One region of the Allobosea sp. TAB14 genome, then DNA from elsewhere that is predicted to be linked to it. Evidence: predicted binding sites of a transcription regulator. Region 1 holds the regulator's gene; each other region holds the start of a gene.
What was found. Region 1 encodes PhoB, which activates phosphate uptake and scavenging genes when phosphate is short. Its sites were predicted from a motif close to TGTCATNNANCTGTCAT; they were not measured.
Positions count from the first base shown of each region.

Region 2: phnC (phosphonate ABC transporter ATP-binding protein) is a predicted target of PhoB. The motif match lies at 1,931-1,947, and genes of this name have one in related genera.
Region 3: AB4Y99_RS01730 (BtaA family protein) is a predicted target of PhoB. The motif match lies at 1,308-1,324, and genes of this name have one in related genera.

Region 1 covers NZ_JBFRDQ010000180.1:11,156-14,390, forward strand. Annotated here, with positions in the region: gene pstB (phosphate ABC transporter ATP-binding protein PstB) at 1-10, shown strand, start outside; gene phoU (phosphate signaling complex protein PhoU) at 33-752, shown strand; gene phoB (phosphate regulon transcriptional regulator PhoB) at 765-1,463, shown strand; gene AB4Y99_RS22045 (SpoIIAA family protein) at 1,516-1,902, opposite strand; gene AB4Y99_RS22050 (LysR substrate-binding domain-containing protein) at 1,959-2,870, opposite strand; gene AB4Y99_RS22055 (amino acid ABC transporter permease) at 3,073-3,235, shown strand, end outside.
Region 2 covers NZ_JBFRDQ010000043.1:21,508-24,742, forward strand. Annotated here, with positions in the region: gene phnD (phosphonate ABC transporter substrate-binding protein) at 24-938, opposite strand; gene phnC (phosphonate ABC transporter ATP-binding protein) at 1,010-1,828, opposite strand; gene AB4Y99_RS08785 (efflux RND transporter periplasmic adaptor subunit) at 2,262-3,235, shown strand, end outside.
Region 3 covers NZ_JBFRDQ010000005.1:70,057-73,291, reverse strand. Annotated here, with positions in the region: gene AB4Y99_RS01730 (BtaA family protein) at 6-1,259, opposite strand; gene msrB (peptide-methionine (R)-S-oxide reductase MsrB) at 1,454-1,894, shown strand; gene AB4Y99_RS01720 (acyl-CoA dehydrogenase family protein) at 1,905-3,235, opposite strand, start outside.

The DNA of each region.
Region 1 (3,235 bases):
GTTCGGCTGAGCGGCGACGGAGGAGGAACCCCATGACCGACCATATCGTCCGCTCCTACGACGCCGATCTCGAAGGCCTTCGCCGCAGCCTCGCCGAAATGGGCGGGATGGCCGAGCGCATGCTCGGCGATGCGACCGTGGCGCTGGTGCGCCGCGACACCACGCTGGCCCAGAAGATCATCTCCGCCGATCAGCGCCTCGACAATCTCCAGCGCGAGGTCGAGGAGAAGGCGGTGCTGACCATCGCCCGGCGCCAGCCGCTGGCCAACGATCTGCGCGAGCTGATCTCCGCCATCCGCATCGCTGCGGATGTCGAGCGTGTCGGCGATCTCGCCAAGAACATCGCCAAGCGCGCCGTCGCCATCTCCGGGCAGTTCCAGCCGCCGCACCGCGCCGTGGTCGGGCTGGAGCACATCAGCCGCCTCGTTCAGGCGCAGCTCAAGGACGTGCTCGACGCCTATGCCGCCGGCAACGAGCAGAAGGCGCTCGAGGTCTGGCGCCGCGACGACGAGATCGACGCGCTCTACACCTCGCTGTTCCGCGAGCTCCTGACCTATATGATGGAAGATCCGCGCAACATCACCTTCTGCACGCATCTCCTGTTCTGCGCCAAGAACATCGAGCGCATCGGCGACCACACCACCAACATCGCCGAGACGATCCACTATCTCATCACCGGTGACTCGCTCGACGCGAACCGGCCGAAGCTCGACACGACCAATATCGAGGTCGAGGCGATCACGGGTAGCTGAGGCTAAGGAATCATGGCGGCACGCATCCTGATCGTCGAGGACGAAGAGCCTCTCACCCTGCTGCTGCGCTACAACCTCGAAGCCGAGGGCTTCGAGGTCGACAGCGTGGCGCGGGGGGACGACGCCGAACTGCATCTGCGCGACCACACGCCCGATCTGGTGCTGCTGGACTGGATGCTGCCGGGCCTTTCCGGCATCGAGCTCTGCCGCCGGCTGCGCTCGCGGCGCGACACCGAGCGGGTGCCGATCATCATGCTGACGGCACGCGGCGAGGAGACCGAGCGGGTGCGCGGGCTCGCGACCGGCGCCGACGACTATGTCGTGAAGCCTTTCTCCCTGCCGGAGCTGACGGCGCGCATCCAGGCGCTGCTGCGCCGGGCGAAGCCTGGCCATGTCGCCGGTCTTCTGCAGGCGGGCGACCTCGAACTCGACCGCACCACCCGGCGCGTCCGCCGCGCCGGCAGCGAGCTGCATCTGGGGCCGACCGAGTTCCGCCTGCTCGAATTCCTGATGCAGGCACCGGGCCGCGTCTATTCCCGCGCCCAGCTCCTCGACGCCGTCTGGGGCCGGGACGTCTATATCGACGAGCGCACGGTCGACGTGCATGTCGGGCGCCTGCGCAAGGCGATCACCCCTGCCGACGCCAAGGACCCGCTCAGGACGGTGCGCGGCGCCGGCTATGCCTTCGACGAGACGTTCGCCAGAAGCTGACTGCCGCCGGAGCTGACACGCGAGCCGAGCCCCGGCTCGCAGCGCCCGTGCCTCAGGTGTCGGGGCCGCCCTCGATATCGGCGGCCCAGGCCAGCGCGGCTTCGCGCTCGGCCGGCGGAAAGGTGCGGATCTCGACGAAGGGAACCACCGGAGCGAAGAGCCGCGCGACGCGATCGAGCCAGCCCTTCTCGACGATGATCGCCTCCTTGGGGAAGCGCTTGAGTTCCCAGAGCTTGCCGAAGCTGTAGCGCGCGTCCTTCCAGGCCGCGGCGAAGGTCATGTCGTCGAAGGCGGTGATGTCGGCGAGGATCGAGACCTTCTCGTGCCGGCTCAGCCGGTCTTCGACATCGGCGGCGACGCGCTCGATATCGGCCGGCTCGATGGTGCCGCTGAACGCGATGGCGAGAACATGGTCGGGCGCCGGAAGAATGGTGATCATGGCGGCCTCCTCRTGTGCCGATGTCAACGCATGGCCGGCCGGGAGGTTGCGGGCGCTCAGGCCGCTCGCGTCGCCGCGTCGAAAGCCGCGGCCTCCGTCCTCAGCCAGGCGATGAAGGCGTCGAGGCCGGGGCGCGAGGGCTGGTCCAGGCGGCGGGTCAGCCAGCAGCCGGTGACGCTGGTGAAGCCGATATCGAGGGGGTTGACCAATGCGCCCGAGGCCAGTTCCTCGGCGACATAGCAGCGTGGCGCCAGCGCGACGCCGAGCCCCGCGACCGCGGCGCGGATGATGACGGAGTAATAGCCGTAGCGGACGGTATGGGCCGGCACCGCGCCGCGCAGGCCATGCGCCTCGGTGAACTCGGCCCAGAAGGCCGGCATCTGGTAATGCTGCAGCAGCGTCATCTTCTGGATGTCGGCGGCGCGGCGGAAACCGCCCATGCGCTCCAGCAATTCGGGCGCGGCGACGAGGGCGACATCTCGGCCGAACAGATAATGCGCCTCCTTGCCGGGCCAGGGCGGGGTGCCGTGGTTGATCTCGATGTCCGGCTCTTCCGTCTCGTTTTCGCTGACATAGTTGGTGAACTGGACGTCGACGCCGGGATGGGCCTCGGCGAAGACGGGGAAGCGCTCCATCAGCCAGCGCTCGCCGGCGATGGCGACCATGTGCAACCGGATCGGCCGGGCGATGGCGACGCGCTCGGCCAGGCGCATGGCTCCGCGTTCCATCTGCTCCAGGGCGGCTTCGGCATAGGGCAGGTAGATCGCGCCGGCCTCGGTCAGCTTGAGGCCGACCGGATTGCGCTCGAACAGCACGGTGCCGAGATGGTGCTCGAGCGACAGGATCTGCTTGGAGACCGCGCTCTGGGTGAGGTTGACGACGCCGGCGGCGCGGGCGGTCGAGCCCAGTCGCGCGACGGTGACGAAGGCGCGCATGGCGGTGGAGGAGGGCGGGGGCCGCAAGGCCATGGGTATTCCGTTTTGGACTAGGCTACCGGAGATCGTTTCGTTTGCTGGCTGCCGGGTCAAGAGGTCATTCTTACGCTTGGGGAGGAGGGGCTCGCATGAATTTGACAATCTGCCCGTGCTGCGGTGGTTTCCGCGGACCAACGGCATCGCGGTCGATGGCGCTTTCGAGAGCCGCCGGCAAGCCTGTCCGGGAGCGCCGTCGATGAGCCATGCCGTCACCTCGCCGGTCGCCAGCCGCGATCTGGCCGCGATCGCGCGACTCAGGATCGTGCCGCGTCGTTTCTATGGGCGTTGGGTCGCGGCGGCGCTCATCATCGCTGTCCTCGCCTGGATTATCGCCGCCTTCGTCAAGGGCGACATCGCCT
Region 2 (3,235 bases), on a different contig from region 1:
AAGCCCGAGCATGACGGGCTGAATTACGACGACTTCTTCTTGCGCAGCGAGTCGACGAAGGTGATGAGCTCGATGACCGGGTCGTAGGCCTTGTTGTCGACGGCGACGAGCGGGCCCTGCTTGCCTTCATAGATCTTGTCGAAGGCGGCCTTGTCCTTGGTGGCGAGGTTGAGGACGGCGTCGCGGATCTTGGCCTTGAGGTCCTCAGGCAGGTCCGAGAGATAGGCCATCGGCGAGTTCACGATCTGCTCGGACTTGTAGATGATCCGGAAYTCSTCGGCCTTGYCCATGTTCTTGCGGGCCATGCGGAGCAGGTTCGACTCGTTCTCGTCGTTCCACCAGTTCGCGGCGACGTCGACAGTGCCCTGCTGCAGCGCGATGATCGCGTTCTCGTGGCTGCCGGTATAGACGACCTTGGAGAAGAAGGTGTCCGGGTCGATCTTCATCTTGTCGAGGACGAAGCGCGGCACGTTGTTGCCCGAGGTGGAGTTCGGGTCGACGAGGCCGAGGTTCTTGCCCTTGAGGTCCTCGATCTTCTGGTAGGGCGAATCCTTCTTCACGTAGAAGACGGAGTGATAGCCCTTGGTGCCGTCGAGATTGGTCTCGATCGCGAAGGCGTCGACCTTGACGCCGGTGACGCGGGCGCGGGCGAAGGAAGCCGGGCCGTACATGCCGATCTGGATGTTGCCGGCGCGCTGGCCCTCGATGATCGCGGCGTAGTCATTGGCGACGCGCAGCGTCACCTTGGTGCCGAGCTCCTTCGAGAGATAGTTCACGAAGGGGGTGTAGCGGTCGACGACGCCCGAGGCGTTCTCGGCCGGGATGATGGCGAAGACGAGCTCCGGATACTTCGCCTTCCAGTCCTGGGCGAAAGCCGGGGTGGCGGCGACGGCGAGGCCGGCGGCGGCGAGCTTCAGGGTATGGCGACGGGTCAGCATGCGGTCTGCTCCTTTGGGTGCGGGTCTTCGGGTTAGGCTCGTCTTCTCGCGGCTGGCGGCGCGGCGGCCGCTCAGGCGATCTTCTGCTTGGCGCGCTTGGCTTCGGAGGCGGCGATGGCGTCGAGCGCATCCAGGGCCTCGGCGCCGGCATCCTTGGCCTCGATGCCGTAGAGCTCGGCCGCGACCTCGCGGGTCAGCGCCTGCGGCACGTCGTCGAAGACGACCTTGCCGGCGGCCATGCCGATCAGCCGGTCGCAGTATTTCGCTGCGATATCGAGGTCGTGCAGGTTGCACATCACGGTGATGCCGTSCTCGCGYTTYATGCGGAACAGTGCGTCCATCACGACCTGGGTGTTGCGCGGGTCGAGCGAGGCGATCGGCTCGTCGGCCAGGATGATGCGCGGCTCCTGGACCAGAGCGCGGGCGATGGCGACGCGCTGCTGCTGGCCGCCCGACAGGGTCTCGGCACGCTGGGCGAGGAGATGGGCCATGTCGAGCCGCTCGAGCGCGGCGATGGCGCGGATCTTGTCGTCGGTGGAGAAGCTCTTCACCAGCGTCAGCGCGGGCGAGCGGTGATTGAGCCGGCCGAGCAGCACGTTGGTGAGCACGTCGAGGCGGCCGACGAGGTTGAATTGCTGGAAGATCATCGCGGTGTCGCGGCGCCAGCGCCTGAGCGCGGTGCCCTTCAGCGCCGTGATGTCACGCTCCTCGCAGATGATGCGCCCGGCGCTCGGCTCGGCGAGCCGGTTGAGCATGCGCAGCAGCGTCGATTTGCCGGCTCCGGACCGGCCGATGACGCCGACCATCTCGCCGTTGGGGATCGACAGCGAGACATTGTCGACGGCGTTCTTGTCGCCGAAGCGCTTCACCAGGCCTTCGATGCGCAACATGAAAGGTTCTCGAACATGACATTTCGCACGATGGCGACACCGGGCCGGCCGGAGCCGTCGGAGCCAAGATTCATGCATGGGAAGAAGCGCTATCGGCCGGAGATGACAGCGGCGTGACGGCGGGCGGCCGCTGTGCGGCTCCGAACGGCCTTTCACGGGGCCGGGCGGGCCAACATTTTCGTGAGGTCGGTAAAATGCGCTTGGACGATGGGTGACTTATCGGCAGGATGAGGATGGATGCCTGCGTGCGGCAGAGGCGCCGTATCGGCGCGTCGCGCCCCGGCAGGTATCTTGCATAGGTGCCTAAAGGCGCCGGATCGATGCGGCGGCGGCGCAAAAACATGCGTTTTTGTGCCGCTGTGGCGTGCCGGCATCTTAGCAAGGCCTTTCGTTCCATTTAAGACCAACCGGCGGCAACGGAGCCCCCAGCCTGATGAAGCGGTTCGTTCTCCTTCTCCTCGTTGCCGGCCTGGCAGGCGGCGGGTATTACGGCTACCGGATGCGTCTGGCCGGCAGCCAGCCGGCCCAGGCCAGCGTGGCGCCGACTGCGCGTGCGGCGGTGCCGGTGGAAGTCGCCTCCGTCGAGATCATGACGGTCAGCGAGGAGGTCGAGGCGCTCGGCACTTTGGCCGCCGACGAATCCGTCGTCATCGCCCCCGAGATCGCCGGCCGCGTCGTCTCGCTCGGCTTCAGGGAAGGCGAGCCGGTCAAGGCCGGGCAGGAGCTGGTCAAGCTCGACACCGCGATCCTCGATGCCGAGCTCAAGCAGGCGATGGCCGATCTCGGCCTCGCCCGCGACACCAACGAGCGTCTGAGGGGGTTGGTCTCGCGCGGTTCCGGCACGCAGGTCGCGCTCGACGAATCCGCGGCGAAGCTCGCCTCGACCGAGGCCCGCGTCCAGCTCGCCAAGGCCAAGCTCGCGCAATCGACCATCCTCGCGCCGTTCAACGGCGTGGTCGGCCTGCGCGCGGTCGGCGTCGGCGACTATGTCCCGGTCGGCAAGCCGCTGATCACCCTGACCAGCGTCGACCCGATCAAGATCGATTTCCGCGTTCCGGAGATCTTCCTCAGCCGCCTCAAGGTCGGGCAGCCCGTGCAGATGCGGGTCGATGCGGTCGTCGACCGGAAATTCACCGGCAAGATCTTCGCGATCGACCCGGTCGTGGACGTGAACGGCCGCGCCATCCGCCTGCGCGCGACGATCCCGAACGCGGATCTCGCGCTCAAGCCCGGCCTCTTCGCCCGCCTCGCCATCACCATCGACCAGCGCCCGAACGCGATCGTGGTGCCGGAGATGGCGGTGGTGCCGGATGCCGTCGGCAAGATGGTCTATGTCGTCGAGAACGGCAAYGCGAAGCGCCTCAGCGTCGAGCTCGGCAAGCGCCTGCCGGGCAAGGTCGAGATCGT
Region 3 (3,235 bases), on a different contig from region 1:
CGCGCTCACGCCACCTGCCCTGGCAGGGTGTAGAGATGGAAGCCGCCATAGATAGCGGAGCGGTCCTGGCGACAGAGATCGCGGCTGCGGGCCTCGTCATAGCGCCATTGGTCGAGGATCGCGGCCGGCACGCGGCCCGGCAGCAATCGCTCATCGGCCGCGGTCCGGAAGATCACCCTTGCGCCCGGCTTGGCCGTGCGCGTGATCTGCGACCACAGCGCCGTGAGGTCGGCATCGTTCATCCAGTCCTGCGCATCGAGCAGCACATAGGCGTCGCAGCTCTTCGCCGGCTGGTCTTCCAGGAAGGCCGTGATCGCGCTCTGGCGATAGCCGACCGCACCGGCCCGGGCCTTCACGGTCTCGAAATTCTGCGGCTGGAGATAGGGTGGCAGCGTCACATCCGCGCTTTCGCCATAGCGGCGCCCGAAGGCCTGCTGCGCGAAATAATTGTCCTTCAGGTCGAAACCGCAGGCGAGGCGCTCGAGCCTGAGCCGCAGCGCGCCGAGGATGCCGTCCTCGCCATCGGCCGCGAGCGCCTTGTACTGCGCCGGCGGAATGCCGAGGCCGTAGAGCGAGGCCGGCTGGCGCACCAGCCAGCGCACCAGCCTGCGCTCGAACATCGGCGCGAGATGGCGGTCGTAAAGCTGCCGCTGCTCAGCGAGATCGCGCGCGGCCAACATCGCGCGGGGATTGCCGCCGAGCAATCGCGCCAGCAGATGGCCGGTGCCGATGAAGCGGCCGAGCAGCCCGTAGCGGTAGAAGCCCTTGGCGAAGAGGTTGATCCGGCGGCGCCCGCCGAGGCCGCGCCCCTCCCAGTAGCCGCGCGAGACAGCGTCGAGATGCGGCGCGATCTCGCCATCGTAGAAGGCGACATTCTCGCGGCGGTCGGCCGCGCCGAAGAAGCGGCGGAAGGTCGAGTAATCCGTCATGCGCCCCAGCGCCGCGAGCTTCAGCCGCCCCAGCGCGATATGGGCACCGTTGAGATCGACCGCGCTGACGCGGATCGGCGCCGCGGTCAGATAGGACAGGACGTTGCAGGAGCCGGACGCGATCGCGACGACATGGTCGTCCGCCTTGAGCGCAAGCGCCGCCATGTCGACGACAGGGTCTTCCCATATCTGCGGATAGACGAGCCCCGAGAAGGCGCGGGTGAACATCCATTCCAGCAGGCCCGCCTTGGAGAGCCGTTTGCTGCGCTGGACCGCTGTGCTGAGGCCCAGCGTTGTCGTCCGCCGAACCGTCCGTGCCGATTGCGTCACTGGTTCCCGCCTCCCCTTTCAAGGTGGCGAGCCGACTAGAGGAGTCGCATGACGGTCCGGTGACGGGGCCCGCGCTGCCGCTATCGTGAAGCAGGGTCCAGCGCCGAGGGGGCTGAAAATCGGCGGCCGAAAAGCCATATTGGGCCGGACCGAGCCGATGGCATCGCGAGCCATCCGCCGAGAAGGAGATCATCATGGGTCTGACGAGCATGTTCGGCGCCGAGAAGAAGCAGGCCGAAACTTTCCCCTTTCAGCTCAGCGATGCCGAATGGCGTGCGCGCCTGACACCCGAGCAGTATCGCATCCTGCGCGGCCACGGCACCGAGCGGGCAGGTTCCTGCGCGCTCAACTACGAGAAGCGCGCCGGCACCTTCTCCTGCGCCGGCTGCGGCCAGAAGCTGTTCAAATCGGGCAAGAAATTCGAGAGTGGCACCGGCTGGCCGAGCTTCGACCAACCGCTGGAAGGTGCGGTCGGCGCCAGCGAGGATCACAGCCACGGCATGCACCGGGTCGAGGTCCACTGCGCCAATTGCGGCGGCCATCTCGGCCACGTTTTCCCGGACGGCCCGCCCCCGACCGGCCTGCGCTACTGCATCAATGGCGAGGCGATGACGTTCGAGCCGGAAGCAGCTTGAGACACATGCGTCATGCCAACAGCAACGAGCCCTGCAGCATCAACGCCAGCTTCTCGGTCAATCGCCGCGCCTGCCCCTCGTTGCGCATCATCTCCGGCAACTCGCCCTCCAGCCGTTTCAGCGCCGCATCGTAGCGCCGGTTCGCGCCCGCAGCCGCCATCAGCTCCGCCCGCAATACATCGACAGCGCCCTCCTCGCGCGCCAGCGAACGCAGCACGTCCAGGCAGATGACATTGCCCGAGCCCTCCCAGATCGCGTTGAGCGGCGCCTCCCTGTAGAGCCGCGCCATCGGGTTCTCCTCGATGAAGCCGTTGCCGCCATGGCATTCCAGCGCCTCGGTGACGACCGCGGGCGCCCGCCGCGTGATCCAGTATTTCGCGATCGGCGCGCCGACCCGCGCGAGCAGCCGCTCGCTCGGGGACTCATCTTGCCGGTCAAGCGCCGCGAACAGCCGGAAGGCGAGCCAAGCCGCGGCTTCCGCCTCGATGGCAATGTCGGCGAGCACGTTCTGCATGATCGGCTGGTCGATCAACGCCTTCTGGAAGGCGCGGCGATGCTGCGCGTGATGCGCCGCCAGCGAGACCGCCATCCGCATCAGCCCGGACGACGCCGCCGCGATGTCGAGCCGCGAATTGTGGTTCATCGACAGGCCCGTGCGGATGCCCCGACCCGGCTCGCCGATGAGATGGCCGATCGCGCCCCTGAACTCGACCTCGGAAGAAGCGTTGGAGCGGTTGCCGACCTTGTCCTTCAAGCGCTGGATCGCGGCGCCGTTGCGCGATCCGTCGGGCAACCAGCCCGGCACGACGAAGCAGGAGATGCCCTCGCCCGTCCGCGCCAATGTCAGGAAGACGTCGGAATGCGGCACCGAGAAGAACCACTTCCGGCCATGCAGCGACCATGTGCCGTCGCGATTGTCCTCGGCCACCGTCTGCGTCTGCCGCAGATCCGAGCCGCCTTGCGTCTCCGTCATCGCCGTGCCGACAGTCGCGCCCGTCTTCAGATGCGCCGGCCCCTGCCGCGGATCGTAGCGGTCGGAGGTGACGAGAGAGCCCCACTGCTCCCAAAGCAGATGGTCCTGTTTCAACACCGGCACGGCCGCATAGGTCATGCTGATCGGGCAGCAGACCCCGCTCTCGGCGCCGTACCAGAGATATTGCAAGGCGGCGCGAGCCACCTGCGCGCCAGGCTCCGGCCGGTTCCAGGCGAGCGCATGGGCCTCCTGCCCGATCGCGAGCCCCATCAATTCGTGCCAGGCCGGGTGGAAGGCGATCTCGTCGACGCGATTGCCGAAGCGGTCGAAGGCCCGGAGTTCCGGGGAGTAGCGATTGGCGAGATAAG